DNA from 3 places in the Polaribacter sp. AHE13PA genome. Region 3 is predicted to be linked to each of the others. Evidence: riboswitches for the same ligand, from Rfam matches in the RefSeq annotation. Region 3 holds a riboswitch; each other region holds the start of a gene.
The links. Region 3 has a riboswitch for cobalamin ahead of H0I28_RS14260 (hypothetical protein). Riboswitches for the same ligand answer to the same signal wherever they lie in the genome.
Positions count from the first base shown of each region.

Region 1: another riboswitch for cobalamin. It lies ahead of H0I28_RS05340 (TonB-dependent siderophore receptor); the one in region 3 lies ahead of H0I28_RS14260 (hypothetical protein).
Region 2: another riboswitch for cobalamin. It lies ahead of H0I28_RS16425 (TonB-dependent receptor); the one in region 3 lies ahead of H0I28_RS14260 (hypothetical protein).

Region 1 is NZ_CP058985.1:1,228,544-1,236,020, reverse strand. It holds gene H0I28_RS05350 (ABC transporter substrate-binding protein) at 1-456, opposite strand, end outside; gene H0I28_RS05345 (GMP reductase) at 456-1,493, opposite strand; cobalamin riboswitch at 1,569-1,816, shown strand; gene H0I28_RS05340 (TonB-dependent siderophore receptor) at 1,955-3,892, shown strand; gene H0I28_RS05335 (hypothetical protein) at 3,957-4,469, opposite strand; gene H0I28_RS05330 (DUF3307 domain-containing protein) at 4,473-5,192, opposite strand; gene H0I28_RS05325 (sigma factor-like helix-turn-helix DNA-binding protein) at 5,194-5,808, opposite strand; gene H0I28_RS05320 (ATP-dependent helicase) at 6,048-7,477, shown strand, end outside.
Region 2 is NZ_CP058985.1:3,859,219-3,866,695, reverse strand. It holds gene H0I28_RS16445 (LysR family transcriptional regulator) at 1-586, shown strand, start outside; gene H0I28_RS16440 (YeiH family protein) at 663-1,583, shown strand; gene H0I28_RS16435 (PKD-like domain-containing protein) at 1,692-2,810, opposite strand; gene H0I28_RS16430 (YncE family protein) at 2,849-3,988, opposite strand; gene H0I28_RS16425 (TonB-dependent receptor) at 3,985-5,994, opposite strand; cobalamin riboswitch at 6,095-6,282, opposite strand; gene H0I28_RS16420 (response regulator) at 6,858-7,349, opposite strand.
Region 3 is NZ_CP058985.1:3,288,603-3,296,079, forward strand. It holds gene H0I28_RS14245 (LysE family translocator) at 1-405, shown strand, start outside; gene H0I28_RS14250 (LysE family transporter) at 412-1,032, shown strand; gene H0I28_RS14255 (S9 family peptidase) at 1,040-1,882, shown strand; gene H0I28_RS14260 (hypothetical protein) at 1,926-2,993, opposite strand; cobalamin riboswitch at 3,112-3,321, opposite strand; gene H0I28_RS14265 (S41 family peptidase) at 3,748-5,319, opposite strand; gene H0I28_RS14270 (dCMP deaminase family protein) at 5,309-5,737, opposite strand; gene H0I28_RS14275 (HupE/UreJ family protein) at 5,950-6,531, opposite strand; gene nirB (nitrite reductase large subunit NirB) at 6,757-7,477, shown strand, end outside.

The sequences.
Region 1 (7,477 bases), 2.1 Mb from region 3:
CTGTAAGTCTAATAGTATTTCAGTATTTAAAGAGGTTTCTTTTCCTATTTCTTTTATTTTTCCTGCATCAATTAACTGTCTTGTTTTTTCTGATGATACATATTTAGCATAAGGAAAACCGATAATTGAAGTTTCTTCGTTTAACAACTCAACCATAGGGATATGTGTTGTAGAAGTAACTACAATTTTTTGAATAGGAGTAGAGATGGTGTTTTCTAAAGGTGTATTATTTTCTGATTTATTTTTAATAATATATTCAGTAACTTCTTTAGAGTTCTGATAGGCAGATTTTATAACTAACTTTTTAACGCCATTATCTTCTACAATATCAAATCCCTTTGCGTACTTAATACTACTTTTTACTTGTGTATGATTATCAACTTTAACAGCTTCTTTTTTACAAGAAACGGTCATCAACAAAAATAATAAAACAGGAATTAAATTTATGTTTTTCATTATGAATATACTTGATTTTCTTGCTCTTGAACTCTAATAAAAGTAGTTCTTTTGGTCAATTCTTTTAACCTACTTGCACCAACATAGGTACATGTAGATCTAATTCCGCCTAAAACATCTATAATAGTATCGTCTACATTTCCTCTGTAAGGAACTTCAACCGTTTTTCCTTCGGAAGCTCTATAATTTGCAACACCACCAACATGTTTATTCATGGCTGTTGTAGAACTCATTCCGTAAAAAGCTTTAAATTTTTCTCCATTTTTTTCAATCAATTCACCACCACTTTCTTCATGTCCAGCAAGCATGCCGCCTAGCATTACAAAATCTGCACTACCACCAAAAGCTTTAGAAAGGTCTCCAGGAATTTTACAACCTCCATCAGAAATAATTTGTCCCCCCATACCATGCGCTGCATCTGCACATTCTATAATAGCAGAAAGTTGCGGATAACCAACTCCGGTTTTTACACGAGTTGTGCAAACCGATCCCGGACCAATACCTACTTTTATAATATCTGCACCAGCTAATAATAATTCTTCAACCATTTCTCCAGTAACTACATTACCTGCAATAATTACTTTGTTAGGATGGGCTTTACGCATTTTCTGAACAAAATTTACAAAATGTTCCGAGTAGCCATTGGCAACATCAACACAAATAAAGTTTATTTTCGGAAAATCGGATAAAATTTGTTTTACTTTTTCAGAATCATCTTTTCCTGTCCCTGTACTAACGGCAATATTATTTAAAGTTTTTTCATCAGCTTTTGCTGCAAATTCTCTCCATTCTTCTATAGAATAATGTTTATGAATTGCGGTGAAAAGTCCGTGTTTTGCAAGAGCTTTTGCCATTTCAAAAGTACCAACAGTGTCCATGTTTGCAGCCATTATAGGAATTCCTTTCCAGACAACATCGCTGTGTAAAAAAGTAAACTCTCTTTCTAAACTTACTTGTGATCTCGATTTTAATGTAGATCGTTTTGGGCGAATCATTACATCTTTAAAACCTAACTTTAATTCATTTTCTATTCTCATTTCTATCAAAATTATCAATCCTTAAAGGTATAAAATTTGGAAACGAATTAATTAGATTGTTCATAAGAATGCATATATATTTGCAAAGATTTTGGTTTTGATGTAGAGATAATCTGCATCGAATTAAAAGGGAATCTGGTTAAAATCCAGAGCTGTTCCCGCAACTGTAAGTTTATACTAAGTTTGTGCTGAGTTTATTTTTAGCATCATTTAGTCCCTCTTTAGAGGATGTTATTAATTCTTTTGCCACTGACATTTTTTTGTTGGGAAGGTATAATAACATAAAACGAGTCAGGAAACCTGCCATAAATCACGAGTTTAAAACTTTCGGGATAAAGGTTTATGTACTAATTCTATTTTGTACACAAATTTACCTGATTTATTTAGATTCCTTGTTTAACAAGGAGTGAAACATTATTGTTTTCTTGTAAAAGGAGAAGACTTAAATTAAATCATTAAAAATGAAAAAACAATTATTAATTGTTGGTGTTTTGGCATATAGTTTTGCTAGCACAAATCTTTTTGCACAGCAAAAAGAAAAAGTAGAAGCTTTAGATGAAGTTGTTGTTACAGCAACAAAATTCAATCTAAAAAAAGAGAATACTGGTAAGGTAATTCAGAAAATTACTCAAAAAGAATTGCAACAAAATGCTGGTAAAAATGTTATTGAAATTCTAAATAATGTTGTTGGTATTGATGTTAGAGGTGTAAATTCTAATGCATCTGAACCAAGAAGTATTAATATTAGAGGGGGAAGAAATAGACAAGTTTTGGTTCTAATTGATGGTGTGCCAGTCACAGATCAATCTGCAATTAATCAACAATTCGATTTACGTTTATTAGCCGTTAGTCAAATAGAATCTATTGAAATTTTAAAAGGAGCATCATCTACATTATACGGTTCTGGTGCAGCAACTGCAGTTATTAATGTTGTTTTAAAGAAAGCATCAGCAGATAAAATTTCTGGTTCTTTTGAAACAAGTGTTGGTACAAATAATACCGCAAATGTTAAAGAAAGCGGATTGTCTGACAATAACCAGAATGTAAGTTTAAACGGTACTTTAGGAAAACTTAATTTCTTAGGTTCTTTTAGTATTACTGGAACAGACGGAATGTCTGCTGCAAAAAGTAAAACAAATGCTGTTTATGAAAATGATAGTTTTTACAGTAAAAATGCGTTGTTAAAATTAGGTTATGCGGTAAATGATAAGTTTTCTATAGAGACTTTCTTAAATTATGATAATTTTGATTATGATTTTGACGCAGGGGCTTTTTCTGATAGTGATGCAAATACTGGAGATCAAGAGCAGTTTAGAGTTGGTGTAAAACCAAAATACACTTATAATAAAGGAGAAGTTTACTTATTAGCCTCTGCAAATGTGGTAGAAAGAAATCTAGAGCAATTCAATTCTTATGGTGGTACTTTAGATAACTACGAGTTTGTTGGTAGAAGTGTAAATTTAGATTTAGTAAATAGATATGATTTTAAGGATGGTAAAATTCAATTAATTACGGGTTTAAATTACCAAATTCATAGTAATAATACAGTTACTCCTTTTGCCGAAATTGAAAAAGGAATTGCAAACTTTAATACTGTAGATCCTTATGCAAGTGTAGTGTATATAACAGATTTTGGTTTAAGTGCCAATGTAGGTGGACGATTAAATATTCATAATGTATATGGTAATCATGCAGTTTATGACGGGAATCTTGCGTACTCAGTTTTAAAGAATGAAAATGCTACTATTAAGTTATTAACCTCTTATAGTACAGCTTTTATTACACCAAGTTTGTATCAATTATATGATGGTTTTTCTGGTAATTTAGATTTAAAACCAGAATCTAATGAAACTTTTGAAGCAGGTTTTGATGTAAATTATAAAGATTGGCTTCAGCTTGATGTGGTTTATTTTAATAGAAAGGAAGAAGATGCAATTATTTATGATAATGCTACTTACAAATATGGTAATGGTTCTTCAGATGCAAATGGTTTTGAAATAAATACCAATATTACACCTGTTAATTTCTTAACTGTTAACGCTTCTTATACGTATGTAGATAAAGATAAAACAGAAGATTTTAACGATTATATTCCTGCAAATAAATTTGTAGCAGGTTTAGATGTGGATGTTTTAAAAAATACATTCTTCAATATTACTTATAAAAATGTAGGAGATAGAAGTATTTATGATAGATATGGTTCTTTTGGAACCGCTGGAGAAGATGTTACTTTAGAGAGTTATCAAGTATTAGATTTTGCTGCTAATTATAAATTATTAGGAGACACTGTAACTTTATTTGGTGGAGTTACAAATATTTTAAACGAAGATTATGATGATATTTTAGGGTTTTCTACACGTGGTAGAAACTTTAAATTAGGAGTAAGACTTCAGTTTTAATAAAGGGAAATTTGCTATTTTCGAAAAGAGGAAGAAGACCATCTATTTTAGATGGTCTTCTTTTTTATAATAACTTTTTTACTTCATTTTTAATAATACTTATAACAGTATCTGTTGGAGGTAATGTTTTAGAGTAATCGATAATCACGTTTTCGCGTAATTCATTAGCAGTTTTTGCAGTTTCTGCAACTTGTCTTAATTTATTAATAATGGTATTTTTTGTAGCCACAACTGCTGTCCAAGAATCGTCTGTAATGTACATTTGCTGTACTAAATTATGTTCAAACTCTTGATCTATATTTGCAATCAACAATTGTAAATAATCTTGTGTATCTTCTGTAATTGGTTTAATTCTTACCAACATTTTAACAGGGTTAATGCGCTCACAAAACAACAACATTCTTTCGTAAGCCTGTAATTTTATTGGTAAAACTTCTTTTTTTCTTTGAGATAATAGCGCTATTTTTTCATCAGAACTTAGCTTTATGATTAATCTGTTAAAAATATAATAAGCAACGAAACCGGTAACAGCAGCGGGTAGAATATAAGCAATACTTTCTATTAGTTTATCTTCCATAAATTAGATGAATTTTAAAGTGTACAAATATAGTACTCCTAAAAAGATAGCAATACCAAAACTTAATAAAGTACCAATTAAAATATATTCGGTTAATTTTCTGTCTTTTGATGATGTTAAATCTCCAAATCTAAAAACAGATTTTGCTGCTAATAGAAAACCGATTGCTTCCCAATGATTGGTAATTACAAAGGTAAAAACAAATAAACGTTCTAGAATTCCTATATAACGACCTGCTTTTGCAAGAGAATCATCGTTTTCTTTTTTACTTTCAGGGTTCCATTGTGTAATTATTATTTTGATGATAATTGCAGAAACAAAAATAACTAACAGTAAAAAGATAATCAATAATAAGAGTTGATCTGTTATTAAGTTTTCAGTTGATAAAGAAAAATTCACATAAAAAGAAGTCGCAAACGCTAGTACGATAAGATGCAAAACTTGATCTATAAAGAACCAAATCCGTTTTGTTTTCTTTTTTTGAAGATAGAGTTTTAATAGGTCTATACCATAATGAGATGCTATAATTAACAAAAAAGCAAGCCAATATTCTTTTAAATTAAATTGAATGACTAACGCTAAAAATAGGGCATGAAGCGCAATGTGATAATATAAATTTACCGATTTCACTTTCTTTTTTTCTTTATTTTCAACCCATTTTTCTGGTTGAAAAACAAAATCTCCTAAAATATGAGCTAACAAAAATTTTAACAATAAGAGCATTTTATAAATGTGTTTTTTGATTGATAATTTTTCTAAAACGTTTTTCTAGTTTCATAATAGGTTCAAAACCAGCACGTTTTTGGCGTTCGCTAACCCGTCCTTGTGTAATTCCTAAAATAGCTGCAATTTCATTTTGAGTACTGTTTTCTGATTCTAAGGATATTTTAAATACTTCTGCAGAGTTTTTTGTCCAAGAATCCATGGTTAATAAAGCTAAATCAAAAGCTATATTTAGTTCTGCATCAACTTCTTGCCAAGGTGTTTTTATGGCAATGGTTTGTTTCTTTAAATAAGTGTCAAACGCATAACCAGAATTTATAAAAGCTTCACCGTTAGACGCTGTAATTTCTGGAGTATTAAATTCTTTTTCTCCGATTCCAATTCCAATTCTAACATCTATATCTACTGTAGATTTTAAATGAGATTTCAACTTTAAAGCTGCATAAAATGCATTTTCACAGTTTTCTATTTCTAATTGAAAACTATCTCCTCTGTAAATCTGCCAAAATTTTGGAGAGTCACCAAAAGTACTTAACGCCTCTTTTAGCGTTTCTAACCAAAAATTATCATCCTTTTTTCTAGAATTGATGATGTCGCCTGTTAAAATACTAGTCATTTGTAAATCTTAATTTTTAGCTAATATATCAATTATTAAGCTAAACAACAATATTATCTGTCTGTAAGCAGATATTTTAAATTATCTGTCTATAGGCAGATATTTGTTTTTATCTGCTCTTAAGCAGATATGTTTAGGTTTTCTTATGTAAAAATTGTGAATAAATAGTATTCATCTTCTTTTATAGAAACGAATAGTTTGGTTAATTTCACGCTTTCAAATTCCTTTAAAATAAACCATTGAGCACATATTTAGATTCTTTAAACGAACCACAGAGACAGGCTGTCTTACAGAAAGACGGACCCATGATTATTATTGCTGGTGCGGGTTCTGGTAAAACACGTGTATTAACCTATAGAATTGCGCATTTAATGAAGCAAGGCGTAGATTCTTTTAACATTTTATCACTTACATTTACCAACAAAGCAGCCAAAGAAATGAAGGCTAGAATTGCCGGTGTTGTAGGTCATAGTGAATCTAGAAACCTATGGATGGGAACCTTTCACTCCGTTTTTGCTAGAATTTTGCGTACCGAAGCAGACAAATTGGGGTTTCCAACTAATTTTACAATTTACGATTCTCAAGATTCTGTTCGTTTAATATCAGCAATTATTAAAGAGAAGAATTTAAATAGAGAACAATACAAACCCAAACAGATTTTAGGTCGAATTTCTTCCTTTAAGAATAGTTTAATTACGGTTAAAGCCTATTTTAATAACCCAGAATTACAAGAAGCAGATTTACATGCAAGTAGACCAGAAGTTGGTAATATCTATAGAGCCTATGTAGACCGATGTTTTAAGGCTGGTGCAATGGATTTTGATGATTTGTTGTTAAGAACCAATGAGTTATTGGCTCGTTTTCCAGAAACTTTGGCAAAATACCAAGATCGTTTTAGATATATAATGGTAGATGAGTATCAGGATACAAACCATTCTCAATATATTATTGTGAGAGCTTTGGCTGACAAATTCGGGAATATTTGTGTGGTTGGAGACGATTCTCAGAGTATTTATAGTTTTAGGGGAGCAAATATTCAGAATATATTAAATTTTCAGAAAGATTACCCGGATGTAAAAACCTTTAAGCTAGAGCAAAATTACCGTTCTACAAGTAATATTGTAAACGCTGCGAACTCTGTAATCGAAAAAAATAAAACAAAATTAGACAAAGAAGTTTGGACCTCTAATGATCCTGGAGATGCCATAAATGTAATGCGCACAATTTCTGATGGAGAAGAGGGACGTTTTGTGGCACAATCCATTTGGGAGAACCAAATGAACCATCAATTAACTCCAGATGATTTTTGTGTTTTGTATAGAACAAACTCACAATCTAGAGCTATTGAAGATGCGTTGCGTAAAAAAGGAATTGATTACAAAATTTACGGAGGAATCTCTTTTTATCAAAGGAAAGAAATTAAAGACATCTTGTCTTATTTACGTATTTTAATCAACCCAAATGATGAAGAAGCGTTAAAAAGAATTATCAATTATCCAGCAAGAGGAATTGGTGCAACAACCATAGATAGGTTAACAATAGCTGCAAATCATTATAAAAAATCTATTTTCGATATTATTAAATATATTGACAAAATAGATTTAAAAATAAATACGGGTACTAAAAATAAGCTTCGTAATTTTATGACGATGATGCAAAGTTTGCAAGT
Region 2 (7,477 bases), 570 kb from region 3:
GGCAAATTATATTATGCCTAAAGTAATTGCAAAATTTAGAGTACAATTTCCTAATACTAAATTTGAAATAACTGCTGGAAACTCAGACGATATTGAAGAACTCATACTAAACCAAACATTAAACTTCGGAATTATAGAAGGTAAAAACACCAATCGTAAATTACAGTTTAGTAAGTTTATGAAAGATGAAATTGTGTTAGTTACAAATGCTAAAAACAACACTTTTAAGAAAGGAGTTATTAGTTTAGAAGTTTTACAAAAAATTCCGTTTATTATGCGTGAACTAGGTTCTGGTACTAAAGAAATAGTTGTAGAACATTTAAATAAATACCACATTAAAAAACTAAATACAGTGGTAACACTAAACAGTACAGAGGCAATTAAAAATTATCTTTTAAATTCTGATAATTTTGCCTTTATTTCTATTCATGCTATTTCTGAAGAACTCACAAATAACAAGCTTAAAATAATAGATGTAAAAGACTTTTCTATTGATAGATGGTTTTATTTTGTTTCTAGAACAGGGTATCAATCTAACCTAATGAGCTACTTTGAAAAATACACACTAAACAACTATAACTTTTAGTTATATTAAACAATAAATTAGTTTGCTTAATAGTTATTCTTAGTCCTTAGTTTTGTATCGATAAATAAATCTCGATATGAAAACGACATTCCCTAAAATTATCTTTTTCTTAATTATAATTTTTGCACTATTTAGTCCAATGAATAGTCCAACGGCTTTATTACTTGGTTTTGTATTTGCTATTATCTTTAAAAGCCCATTTAAATCTAAAAGCTATAAAGCAATTCATATCCTTTTAAAAGTAGCGGTAGTAGGTTTGGGTTTTGGAATGCTACTTAAAGAAACATTAGCAACAAGTAAACAAGCTTTTAGTCTTACCTTCTTCTCTATCTTTTTAACTGTAAGCTTGGGTTTAATACTTACCAAGTTATTAAAATTAGATAAAAAACTAGGGCATTTAGTTACCTCAGGAACTTCTATTTGTGGCGGAAGTGCCATTGCCGCTATTTCTCCAGTAATTAAAGCAAATAGCAAAACGATAAGTATTGCTTTAGGTCTTGTTTTTTTATTAAATTCTATAGCCTTGTTTGTTTTCCCTGCTATAGGACATTTTTTACATTTATCTCAAGAACAATTTGGATTGTGGTGTGCTATTGCTATACATGACACTAGTTCTGTTGTGGGTGCTGCCTTAAGTTATGGAGATGAAGCATTAAAAATTGCTACAACAGTAAAACTATCAAGAACACTTTGGATAATACCCTTGGCTATTTTATCTATGTTCATATTTAAAACAAAAGGAGAAAAAATTTCAATTCCTTATTTTATTTTACTTTTTGTGGTAGCTATTTTTATAAATAGTTATCATTTAATTCCTACAGCAATTACTTCTGAAATTGTTTTTTATTCTAAAAGAACCTTGGTAGTAACCTTGTTTCTTGTAGGAACTACAATCTCTATAAAAGACTTAAAATCAACAGGAATAAAACCTATTATACTTGCATTAAGCTTGTGGATATTTATCTCTATTTTTTCACTCATATACATTACACAATAAAGATAATAATTAAAAAAAACCTCTTCTTAATGATTAAGAAGAGGTTTTTAGGTTTCAATTAAAAATAGAAATGAATACTAACATTCACCCTATACTAAAACAAATTATTTAATTGTCTAACATATTTAAATCTGCTATTCCTGTTACCTCTGTAGAAAGTTCTCCTAACCACCCCATATTTGCTAAGATTCCTGTTTGAACTTTAATAAAGTCAATTCCTGTTAAGTTTACCGTATTTCCTTCGTTATCAACAGCGTCTGAAATATCTAATTTATCACCTCCTGGAGTATTATCAGCATATCCATATTCAAAAGCGTTACTTTTAATCCAGCTAGGGTTGCTCATGTCAATATTATTATCTGTCAAAAGAGTCCCTGTAATTGTATAAGAATCTTCTGTAATAAATTCTGGGTAAAATTTTGTTGATATAACACCACTTTCTCCTTCACTATCTGTCCAAGTTACAACTTCTGAAGCTTCATTAGGTCTAGAGTAAGTTACACTATAGTTTTTTATGGTTCCTTCTAAAGCATCTGCACTTCCTTTAATTTCATACCAAGTATCATCTGCAATTCCATTTGCATTTTCATCTTGCATTACCCAAACAACACCAGGTTCTGCAAAACCAGAAAATGCATTTCCATACATCATTATATCAGCTGCATCTTCTGTATTTATAACTGTATGATCAAAAGTATAAGAAACAGTACCTCCCCATGCTCCTAAAGTAACCATTCCTTTTTTGCCTTCAAGAGTTTTAGCTCCTTCTAAAGTACCAATTGAACTATTAATTCTTTGACCAGGTGCAGGTAAATAATCTAATAAAGTTGTTACATACAAATTACTTTCCTCTGTAATAGGACGGATTACTGCATTTACCACAATAGTATACTCATTTCTAAATACACCTGCATTATTAGATGATTTATACGTTACGGTATAAGTTCCAGTTTTTTCTGGAATAAAATCATAAGTAGCTGTAGAAGATGTAACGCTACCTTCTAAAGACCATTCTTCTGTGTATTCTGCATCATTCATTTTTGTTGCCGAAAAATTAATGGTTTCTCCCATTAATATTTCTATATCATTATTTTTTTCTGATAATTCAATTACAGGAGGAACACCAAAAAGGTCTATTTCTGAAGTACAAGACGATGCCATTATTACTAAAAAGCAAGAGGTTAAGAAAACTACACGTGGTTTTAAAAGTTGACTAAATTTGTTCATAATTTTAATTTAAAAAGTTGGTTATTGAATGATAATTATTAATTTTTAAATACTACTTTGTTAGGAATATCTCCTGTTTCTACAGACCACTTAAAAGCACCTTCAGATGAAAAACAATACAATGTTCCTGGAGTTACATAATCTTTAGCGTCGGTAATTAAAATGTCTTTAGTTTCTGGATTTATCGTAATGCCATAAGGAATCTTTATAAGCTCTTTATCTTCATCTGCAATAAAAGAATCAATAAGAATGGTTTCTGTTTTTGTATCTAACCTGTTATAAGAAATTGTATTTTCTCCTGTTAGATAACTAAATTCTGTGCTGTAGATATACATAATATCATTAAAAATAGTCATGTTACTTACGGCCAAATCAAACGTTTGTTTTACTTCATCTAACTCTGTATCAATTACAAAAAGTTTAGAAGGTGTTTGATAATAATCTCCTCTAGAAGAAACATAAATGTCCCCTTCACTATCAATTTGCATACGATGAAGATTGATGTCTACTTCTATACGTTTTGTTTCTTCAAAACTAGCAATATCAACTACAGAAACTGTAGATTCATACTCTGGCGGACTATACCCTCCTGAATTTGCCACGTAGATTTTATCGTTATGTATCACCAATTCTTCGGGTTGTCTACCTACATCCACAGAACGCGTAACGCTAAGACTTGTAGTATCAATTTCCATGATTTTTCCGTTTACAGCATTCGGATCTCCAATACTACCTAAGTAAGTTGTTAAATACGCTTTTCCGTTGTAAAACTTAATGTACCTGCAATTATCAACATTTATTTGCTTAATTTTTTTACGAGTATTTACATCTAAAACCTCTACTTTATTAGATGCATTTACAACCACATATAATTTAGAACCATAAATACCCATATCGTTACCAACGTCTCCCAAGCCACCAACTTCTTCTGGATTTGCTGTTCTAAAAACTTCTTTTTCGTAAATTCCGGTCTCAAAATCCATATAATCTAAAGCCGCTTTATTCATAGACATATTACCCTCATTCAGTAAATAAAACCCCTTTAATTCTACAATAGGTTCTGTGGGAACTTCTGGATTTACTGAGTCATCAAAATTCTCATTGCTGCTACATGCATTGAAAAAAAATACAACAGCTAAAGCTGATGCAATCTGTACACTTAATTTTCTTTTGTTCATAATAAAAAATTTAAAGTAAAACGATAGGATCTCCCTGGCATCGGGAAGTTTTTTACTACCGCATATTGTTGATTAAAGACATTGTTTACTGCTACTAAAACTTTTAATTTCTTTTGATTAAATAAAAGCATTTTCCCCAAACTTAAATCGTGTGTAAACCACGGATCTAAATAATTAGAACTGATGTTTGCCTTTTGGCTATATCTTTCTCCTGTATAAATAAAACTGTAATTAAATTCTATTTTTTTGTAATCTATCATAGCACTTATACTACCGCTATGCACTGGTATATAGGGAATTTGATCTCCGTAATTACTAGCGCCAGCAGTAACATCTATAGATTCTTGGTACGTATAACTTAGGTTGGTATTGTACTTAAATTTTTTACCTATACTTCCACTCGCTTTTACATTTGTTTCTATTCCGGTTGTTTCTACTTTACCTAAATTAAACATAGACCAACGGAATAAATTAGCTCCTGGTACCGCAACGATTTTGTTATCTATCCAAATTTTATACACATCAGCTTGTACATCAAATGCTGTTTTTTTAAAGTCAGTTTGATAAGAAAATCCAAGATTTACCTGAGTAGCATCTTCCGGATCTAAAAAAGTATTTCCGATAAATGTATAGTACAAATCATTAAAAGTGGGTTGTCTAAAAATTTCTTTATAAAAACTCCTTATTCTAAATTTATTAGAATTAAGAGGTTGCCAATTCATCATAATTGTAGGCGAATACTTTTGTAAATCTTCTGCAGCTTCATAATATAGTACCGTTTCATCTACTGTTGTACTTAATAAACTTGCTTGAATGTGAATTTTATCAAAATTAAAATCGGCAGCTAAAGCTGATAAAAGCGTGATTCTTTTAGGATATGAAAATCGATACAAATTTGCATCCATCGTGTTTTTTTGTAAATCTGTTGCCAAGGATAATTTCCAAAACGGTAAAACTTGAAACGTATTTACCATTGACAGATAATATTCTTCTTGTGTATATCGGTTATCTAACTCACCATCCACTTTTATAATTTCTGGATCTACATAACGAGAATAATTATGCGCATATTTACCTCTTAATACAAAAAAATAGAAGTCGTTTACATGGGTTGTAAATGCACCTTGCAGAAAATTATTTCGATCCCATAAACGTTGCGGACGCTTAAAACGATTGGCAACGATAGCTCCTGGCAATCCTCGTTCAGAATCATAATGATATAGTTTTACATTCCAATTATTCTTAATTCCGTTCGAGCCATGCAAAGACGCTTCTGCCCTAAAAGATTCAATATCTGCATTATTACGCGTTGCTATTGTATCATAACTTCCATTGGTGTATCTAAATTTATATTTACCGTTGGCATTGAGATATTCTGTACTAAGACGTGCACTTAAGTAGTCATTAATTTTGAAGTCTAAATTTACAGAAGGATTCACCAGTCCAAAAGAACCTGTTTTTAAACTGACATTGGTATTATTATTTTTCCCTTCTGAAAATTGAGGTGTTTTAGACTTTAGATAAATACTATTGGAAGAAGCATACGATTTTGCAGATTGATCTAAATCTGAACGCTGCCCTTGATATAAGGAAACAGCCTCCATGTTTTGTACAGAATATTTCCCTAAATCTATTTGTCCATTTTGTGCATTTCCTAATTGAACACCATCATAAAAAATACCGGTATGTTGCGAGCCCATTCCTCTTACATTTATGGTTTTTATACCACCAATTCCGCCATAATCTTTTAACTGAACTCCGCTAAAAAAACGAATTGCATCTGCAACACTAGAATTACTTAAACGACTTAAAGTTTTCCCGCTTAAAGTTTGAACAGTAACTGGTGAAAAGTGTTTTTTAAGCTTCTCTTTATTGGTTACTAAAAAGATTTCTTTAAGCTGAACTGCTTTTGTTGAATCAATTTTTTGGGCATGTAAAAAACTCGAATTACAGCACCCTATAATCAAAAATATGCACCAAAAAGAATGTAAAAAAGAATTCCTCATACTTAAATTTTGCGTACGAGGATAGAATAAGAGAAGTGCTACATATCTAAAATTTTAGATAGGCAGATTCCTAATTCTAGCTTCAATCCTCGAAAGCTTAATGAATTAATAAAAAAATGGCAGGTCTTCTGACTTACTCCTTCCACCCGGTCTTCCCATTCTTTCGAAAAGTGACTATTCGGATTTCAACTTTAGAGCTTACAGCTGCGGGACAGTTCTAGAATTAAACTAGATTCCCATTTTAATATCAAGTTTTTAAACTTGATAACCATTCTTAGTTAAAAAATAAAGTACAAATTTATCTACTTTTCAGGAATAAACAACACGCTTTTATTGTTTATTTCTAAACAACCTCACTATTCCTTAAAACCTAAAAAAAGCACAAATAATTTGAATAAAAAGCAGCAATAATACTACTTTATTGAAGTAAAAAAAATGACTAATTTGAAAGGTAGAAAATGTGCTTTAGAAAATAAAATACTTAAAAATAAACTATGATAAAGATCAATAGTTTTAAAATTAAAAAGCTTTATAAAGATTGTATAGAAAAAAAAACTTCAAATAAAATAACTTAATGACTGAAAACACTGTCCCCCAACAATATTAAAATACACAAAAATTATAATAAATGAAGTTGTAACAAATTTATTTATATAATGACATATTTCTAAATAGCATTATTTTTTAATAAACTAGAGTTAAAACAAAGACTTAAAAAAGCCTCACGGGTTTCCGTAAGGCTTGTAATGAGCACTCTTTCCTTTTCAATAGTTTCTTTTTCTAATTTCTATTCAAAGATATTCCAATAAAACATATAAATTTTACGGGTTCCAGCAATTAGCACCTTTTTATTTTAAAAAAAATTACATTAACCCAAAATCTTTAGCAATAGCAACCAAATGCGCAAGATTACTTGCATTAAAATGTTCCTTCAAAAATTTTAATCTTTTTTCTATAGCATTTACACTAGAGGTAAAACACCCTTTTTTTTTCAGGCTTTTACTTATTTCTTCTTGCAGTGATTCCGTAGAAAGTGATGCTATTAAAAAAACATCAAAATCGGTAATCTCTAGAACTTTCTTTGGATGAACCGTAGTATTTAATTCTGGCGAAATATAAAACTGATTTGTTGTAGAAACTGCATGCATAGCATTCATTAATTCTTTTAATCCGTTTCTATTCTTACAAACATAGCCATCTACCTTTATATTCTTATATAAATGCTGAATTTTATAAGGTTTATCTTCAACAGAAAAAATTATAATCTTTAAATCTGAAAACTCTTCTCCTGATTTTAATTCTTGCGGAGTTCCATCATTTTCAAATAAAGGGTTACTTATATATTCACTGTTCATCCATTAATTGAGTCAAACTACCTCTACGATGGATTCCCTACATGAAGAGACAGTGTTATTTTTACTCAATAAGAGCTTCAGCAAATTATAGTTGATATAAAAAAGTCAAAATCAACTGAAAAAGAAAA
Region 3 (7,477 bases):
TTATTACAAAAAATAGGTACAGGTATTCTTTTGCTGCTATCCATTAACTTTTTTAGACTGTATTTTACGTCAAAAGAAAAGAAAGTAAAAGAAGAAATACCTAAGTCGAAAGCTTATTTACACGGTATTGGAATGTCTCTTTTAAATACCATTGCAATTCCGTTTTACTTTACAACTATTTCTATTTTAATAGGGTTAGAATACTTTGAATATTCTTACTTAAATGGATTTTATTTTTCAATCGGTTCTACAATTGGTTCTTTTACACTATATTCATTGTATGCTATTGTTGCTAAAAATATTGAACACAAACTAACTTTTATTGCTTCTAAAATGGATTTTATTTTAGGTAGTTTAACAGGTGTAGTTGCGGTAGGAAATTTTGTTTTTCTACTTTACAAATAATTTATTTTGAATATCTTTTTACTCTTTTTCTTCGGTTTTATTTTCTCTTTCGTTGGTTCTATAACACCAAGTATGTTAAATATGACTGCGTTAAAAATTAGCTTAGAAAAAGGGAGATTAGCAGCTAACAAATATGCATGCGGAGTTTCTTTAATTATTATTCCTCAGGTGATAATTGCTGTTGTTTTAACCAAATACATTGCAGAAAACCCTACCATTTTAGAAACCTTAGAAAAAGTAGGAATCGTTGTTTTTATAACTTTATCTTATTATTTTTATAATGAATCTAAAAAAGAGAAAATAAAGATTGATGAGGTAAATATTAAAGAAATAAATCCTCTACTAACAGGTATATCACTATCTGCTTTAAACATGTTTGGCATTCCTTTTTTTAGCGGAACCATTATTACCTTAGATGTTTTTAAGTTGTTTAGTTTTGAGGCTGTTTCTGTATTATTTTTTACGTTAGGATCTGTATTAGGAACATTTTATATCCTATTTTTATATGGGAAATTTGCAAAAGTAATTCAACAAAAAACAGGGAAACTCACAAAAGACATCAACCTAATTTTATCAATTATAACAGGTTTAGTTGCTGTTTTTACATTTATAAAACTATTTATTTAAAGAGAAAATGAAAATTTTAAAAAATACAATCATTCAAGGCAAACATAGTAAACCAATTGTCGCAGATGTTTTTTACAAAGAGAATCATCAACCAAAAAAAATAGTTGTTTTTTGTCACGGTTACAAAGGTTTTAAAGATTGGGGCGCTTGGAATTTAATGGCTGAAGCTTTTGCAGAAGCAGGATTTTTTTTTATAAAATTCAACTTTTCTCATAATGGAGGGACCGCTGAAAACCCTATTGATTTTCCAGATTTAGAAGCTTTTGGGAATAATAATTATACCAAAGAATTAGACGATTTAGAGAGTGTAATCGATTGGATTTCATCCGAAGAAAAATTTAAAAACGAAGTTAAAATTAATGATATTTCAATAATAGGACATAGTAGAGGTGGTGGAATTGTATTGCTAAAAGCAAATGAAGACGCAAGAGTAAAAAAAGTAATTTCCTTAGCTGCTGTATGTGATTTTGGCTCTAGAAGTTCTACGATTGGTGATTTAGAGAACTGGAAGAAAACAGGTGTTAAATACGTTTTAAACGGACGAACAAAACAGAATATGCCACATTTCTATCAGTTTTATTTAAATTTTAAAGAAAATGAAGAGCGTTTAAATATTCGGAAAGCGGTAGGCAGTTTAAAAATACCACAGTTAATAATTCATGGAGATAAAGATACTTCTGTTTCTATTGATGAAGGTAAAAAAATACACTCTTGGAATACTGAAAGCCAATTTGAAGTTATTAAAAATGCAGATCATGTTTTTAATGTTTCTCATCCTTGGAAAAAGGAAAACATGTCTAAGGAATTAGAAGAGGTTACAGTAATTTGCGTAGCTTTTTTAAAAAAATAAATCTACAAAGTATTTCCTTGTAGATTTATTTTTGGCACTCGTTTTAGATTTGAAACTCTTTAGCAGAAAAGTAAAGGTCTATTGGAGAAGCTCCTACATTATCTACCGTTTTTGCTACCGTTTTATCTGCATTATAAATTACTAAAGCACTATTATTTGGATCCATAAAATCCTTTAAACCGATAACGTAAACTTGTTTCGTATTTGGGTGTTGTTTTACAACTGTGTTAAATGCAATTCCGTCGTTACTTGGTGTTGCAAATTCTTCAATAACTTTGGTTTCTGTATTAAAAGTATAAATTTTTCCAGATGCAGATTCAGACCAAAAAGCATTTACACTTTCTGAGTTCATTGTTAAAATACTGTTTGTGTATAAATTAATAACACCATCTGTAACAGTTACTGTTTCATTAATAGAATAGTCTGCATTTAGTTTTGTAAACGTGGCAGCTGTGGCTCTCTTTTCTTTTGCGACCCAAATAGTTCCGTTTTTATCTTTTAAAAGTCCAGAAATACTATCATCAAAAGTTATTACAGAAGTAAATTCTTTAGTAGTCATATTCATTACAACTAATTCCTTTCCATCTGCAATTAACACATTTTCAGCATCTACAATTAGTGCAGCATTGTTAAAAAGAATTTCATTAGAAACCTCACTTATAGCATCACCAATACCAGTAGTGGTGTTTACGTGGCAAAGATTGTAATTTCTACTTCTTCCACTTCCAGAGGTATTAATTACCAAACCATCCGTGTTAGAATACATTTGTAAATAAGATGGAGAAGATACGTTAGAAGAAGTTATTGACTCTTCTACACTTAATGTTTTTAGGTTAACTTTAGAAATATATGATGGTCCGTTTTGACTTACAATATAGAGTTGGTTATTATAGCTAGAAAAAGAGGTGCTTTCTGCATTTTCAGATACAGTAACATTTGGTGTTGCAATTTGATTTTCGTCTAGAAATGTAAGTGCTGTTTTATCACTTTCTAGAGATAAGATAAAGGCATTGTTATAAGTTATTGGAGCTTCAGGAATTACATCTTTTTTAGTACAAGATACAGCAAATAATAAGCCAATTAAGGCTAATCTGGTTAGACAACTTTTCATTATGATTGATTTTAAAATTTTAAATAACAAAATAGGCAAGTTCTTACCCTTATTAAAAAGCGGAAAAACCATGCATATGACACGTATTTCTTTTTAACTTTTCTCCCGAAAGTTACAAAAGACGAATATAATTTTTGGCAGGTCTCCTGGCTTGCATTTTGTTAAAACCTTCCCGTCTTTTATAAAGACAGTGGTGTAAGAAATAACGATAATCTAAATAGACAATGCTTACAGTTGCGGGAACAGCTCAGGCTTAAAAAAACTACCTGATTCCCTTTTAATTTTAATTCAATTTATTGAATATAAAACCAAAAATTTATGATGTAAAAGTATTTCCTTTTTTCATTATAAAAAACTAATTTCAAATATAATCTAGTGTATTTTTATGTTTTAGGAATTGCAATTTCCTTTTATAAGATAGCGAGATTTCTCAATCGCCAAAGAGCTTATTTTGAAGTGATAAAACTTAATGCAATAAAAACATACAACGTATCACTGCTAAGTATTTAGAAGCCTCATAGTAGTGATAAAACAAAACTAAACACCCAATTTGTCATTTCGACGAAAGGAGAAATCTCATAACAGTGATGCTATAACAAAAAGCAACTTTATGTGATTTCTCTCTCCGTTCGAAATGACAAAATTGAACGTAAAAAAACATACAACTTGTCACTTCGAAGTGTTGAGAAGGCTCATAGTAGTGATAACATAAACCGGAATACTGCTATTGTAAACCGTTAACTAAAACCAGAAACTACTTCTCACTTTCCAATTCCAAAACCTTCTGAATCATTTTATCATCCTGGTGCATAATTCTATAAAAGCCAACATCTCCAAAAAGTGTGTTTGCAATAGAAGCTTTTAGGTATTTTTCTAGACTTTTTTTGGTTGTTAAAGAAGGTTTATAAGCTTCTTTAATATCAGATAGATAACTATTAAAAACAGTTCCTTCTTTATCAAAATCAGTAATAAAAGTATCTATTGTCCATTTTTGTAGCTTTTTTCTATTGTTATCAACGTAATCAAAAGCAAAATCATTAATCGTATTAAAGTAGTAACCATTCATGTAAGAAGTAGTGTCTATTGGTACAAAAACATCCGGAATAATTCCACCGCCACCATAAACAATCTTTCCTTTAGGAGTTTTATATTTAAGAGAATCTACCACTTTTATGCTATCTTTATTAAACAATTCACCATTAGAAACCCTCTTCTGGTAATCTGTATAATAATTCTTATTTCCTTTGTGGTCATAAGGTTTTTGAATAGATCTACCCGTTGGCGTATAATAACGAGCCGTTGTTAAACGCACAGCAGAACCATCGCCTAAATCCATTTCTATTTGTACCAAACCTTTACCAAAAGAACGCCTTCCAATTATGGTTCCTTTATCATTATCTTGTAAAGCACCAGCTAAAATTTCTGAGGCAGAAGCAGAGTTTTCATCAATCAAAACATACAAACCACCTTTTTCGAAATCTCCTTTAGCAGTTGCAAAAGATTCATCAATTTCGTTTTTATTGTTTTTAGTAAAAACAATAAGTTTATCATCTTCTAAAAATTCATCAATAATACTATTTGCAATGTCTATAAAACCACCACCATTGCCTCTAATATCAAGAATTAAATCAGTCATTCCATCATCAATTAAGGTGTTTAACGCAGATTTAAATTCACTGTAAGTATTTCTTGCAAAACGATCTAATTTAATATAACCAACAGAATCGTTCACCATATATGCTAAATCAACACTTTTAATATTTACATTACCACGAGTCACGGAAACGGTAAAAGTAGAGTCTATACTTTTTCTATAAATTTTAAGTGCAACTTTAGTATCTGGTTTCCCTTTTAAATAACCAGGCACTTTATCTGTGTACATTTTTTTACCATACAAAGTATCTTTATTAGCCATTAAAATTCGGTCTCCTGCCTTAATTCCTGCTTTTATACTTGGTCCACCTTTTATAGGTTGAATAACGGTAATAGAATCTTCAATCATTCTAAACTGAACGCCAATTCCAACAAAATTACCTTGCATGTTTTCTGTAACCGCTTGCAGATTTTCTTTAGGAATATAAACAGAATGCGGATCTAGTTTACCCAACATTTGCGTAATAGCTCCGTCTAAAAGACTTTCTGTATTTACAGTATCTACGTAGTCTTTTTCAATAAAATTAATAAGTTTCCTTATTTTTAGTTCTTGAGATGAGTTTTTATTTAAAGACAACATATTGGTAGCACTTCCGTTAAGTGAAAGTCCAATAAGTAAACCAAAAATAACTGCTAAAGATAAATATATAGGGAGGTTGTTTCTATTCTTCATAAGGTAAATGCATAATTTCTACGCCTGCTTTTTCTAGAAAATTGATACCAGAAGTATCCTTGTATGATTCTGCATACACAACACGTTTTATTCCTGCTTGGTGAATTAATTTGCTACACTGAGTGCATGGAGATAACGTAATATATAAGGTTGCACCCTCTGCAGATTGGGTAGAAGACGCCACTTTTAAGATGGCATTTGCCTCTGCGTGTAAAACTTCCCATTTTGTAACTCCATTACAATCTTCGCAAGAATTATCAAAACCAGTTGGTGTTCCGTTAAAGCCATCAGAAATAATCATTCTTCCTTTTACAATTAACGCACCTACTTGTTTACGTTTGCAATGAGAGAGTTTCCCCCATTCGCGAGCCATTTTTAAATAAGCCCTATCGTATTTTAATTGTTTCTTTTCAGTCATACAGAACGAAAGTAAAAAGATTTAGATAAATATGACGTTAATAATTAGACAAAATTTATTTTAAGCTGTTATGAATAATTTTTTGGGCGTTACCTTACAGGTCGGGCTTTCCGCTACAATCTTTTTATTCATCCTTCATAAAAAGGATTTTCACTGCAATCCCTAACGCAGCTTACTTATTATCAACAGTAAAAAATCGAAAATTTTGTTGGTTACCAAAAAACTCTATCTAGCATCATTTGTATAGAGAAACCAATTACAATAGACGAGCAAACTAAAATCCAATCTCTTCTACTAACTCTAAAAAAGTTTTGAAGTAATGTACCAACAATTAAAATACCTAAAACAATAATAATCTGAGCAGCTTCTATACCTAATGCAAATTCTAATAGCGGAAACAATTTATTTTCTTCTTTACCAACCATCATTTTAAAATAGTTAGAAAACCCTAAACCGTGAATTAAACCAAAAAACAAAGCAAATATTAAGTTGATGTTTTGTTTACCAGAAGCAGTGTTTTTAGCAGTAAAAACATTAATAGCTCCAGTTATAAAAATGGTTACCGGAATTAAATATTCAATAATATCTATTCTAATTTTTAGAATTCCGTAGGCAGATAATGCCAAAGTAACAGAATGACCAATTGTAAATAAGGTTACTAACCATAAAACTTTTCTCCATTGTTTAAAGCTAAATACAACAGCTAGTACAATCAAAAATAAAATATGATCGTAAGCAGATAAATCTAACACATGGTTTAAACCCATTTTAAAATACAGTAAAAAATCGTCCATTAATAAAAATAATTAAGTGTGAATGGTAAAGATATTAAAAACAGTAATTGGATAAAAGCTTAAATACACTATTAACAATTCTAATTACTAAATTTTAAATAAAATCAAATTTATAAGTATTCATTCCTTTAAATTGATAATAATTTGATAAATACGTAAAGTTTATTACTTTAAATAAGTATTAATACGTAATAACACTTAGTTTTGTATTTCAAATACGTAATTATGAAAACAGTTATAGTTGTCGGAAACGGAATGGTTGGTTATAAATTTTGTGAAAAATTTGCAGCAACTCCAGAAAGTAAAGATTTTAAAATTATTGTTTTTGGTGAAGAACCAAGACCTGCTTACGATAGAGTTCATTTAAGTGAGTTTTTCGAAAACCAAGATGCAAAAGCCTTAGAAATGGCACCTGCAGAATGGTATAAAGAAAATAATATCGATTTAATTGTTGATGAAAGAGTTTCGGAAATTAATAGAAAGTCTAAACTAATTACTACGGCAAACGATAGAGAGTTTTCTTACGATTATTTAGTGTTGGCTACGGGTTCTTCTGCTTTTGTTCCGCCAATTAAAGGTGTAGAAAAAGAAGGGGTTTTTGTATACAGAACTATAGAGGATTTAGAAGGAATGTTGGCGTATGCTGCAAAACTGAAAAAGAAAAACCCAAATGCAAGAGCTGCCGTTTTAGGTGGAGGTTTATTAGGTTTAGAAGCAGGTAAGGCAGTTATGGATATGGGGTTAGAGCCTCATATTGTAGAGTTTGCCTCTAAATTAATGCCAAGACAATTAGATTCTAGAAGTAGTAACGTATTGCAATTAAAATTAGAATCTATAGGATTAAACATTCATTTGAACAAAGCAACCAATCAAATTTTAGGTGATACATGTATTACCGGAATGGAGTTTGGCGAAGACGATGTTTTAGATGTAGAAATGTTAGTGG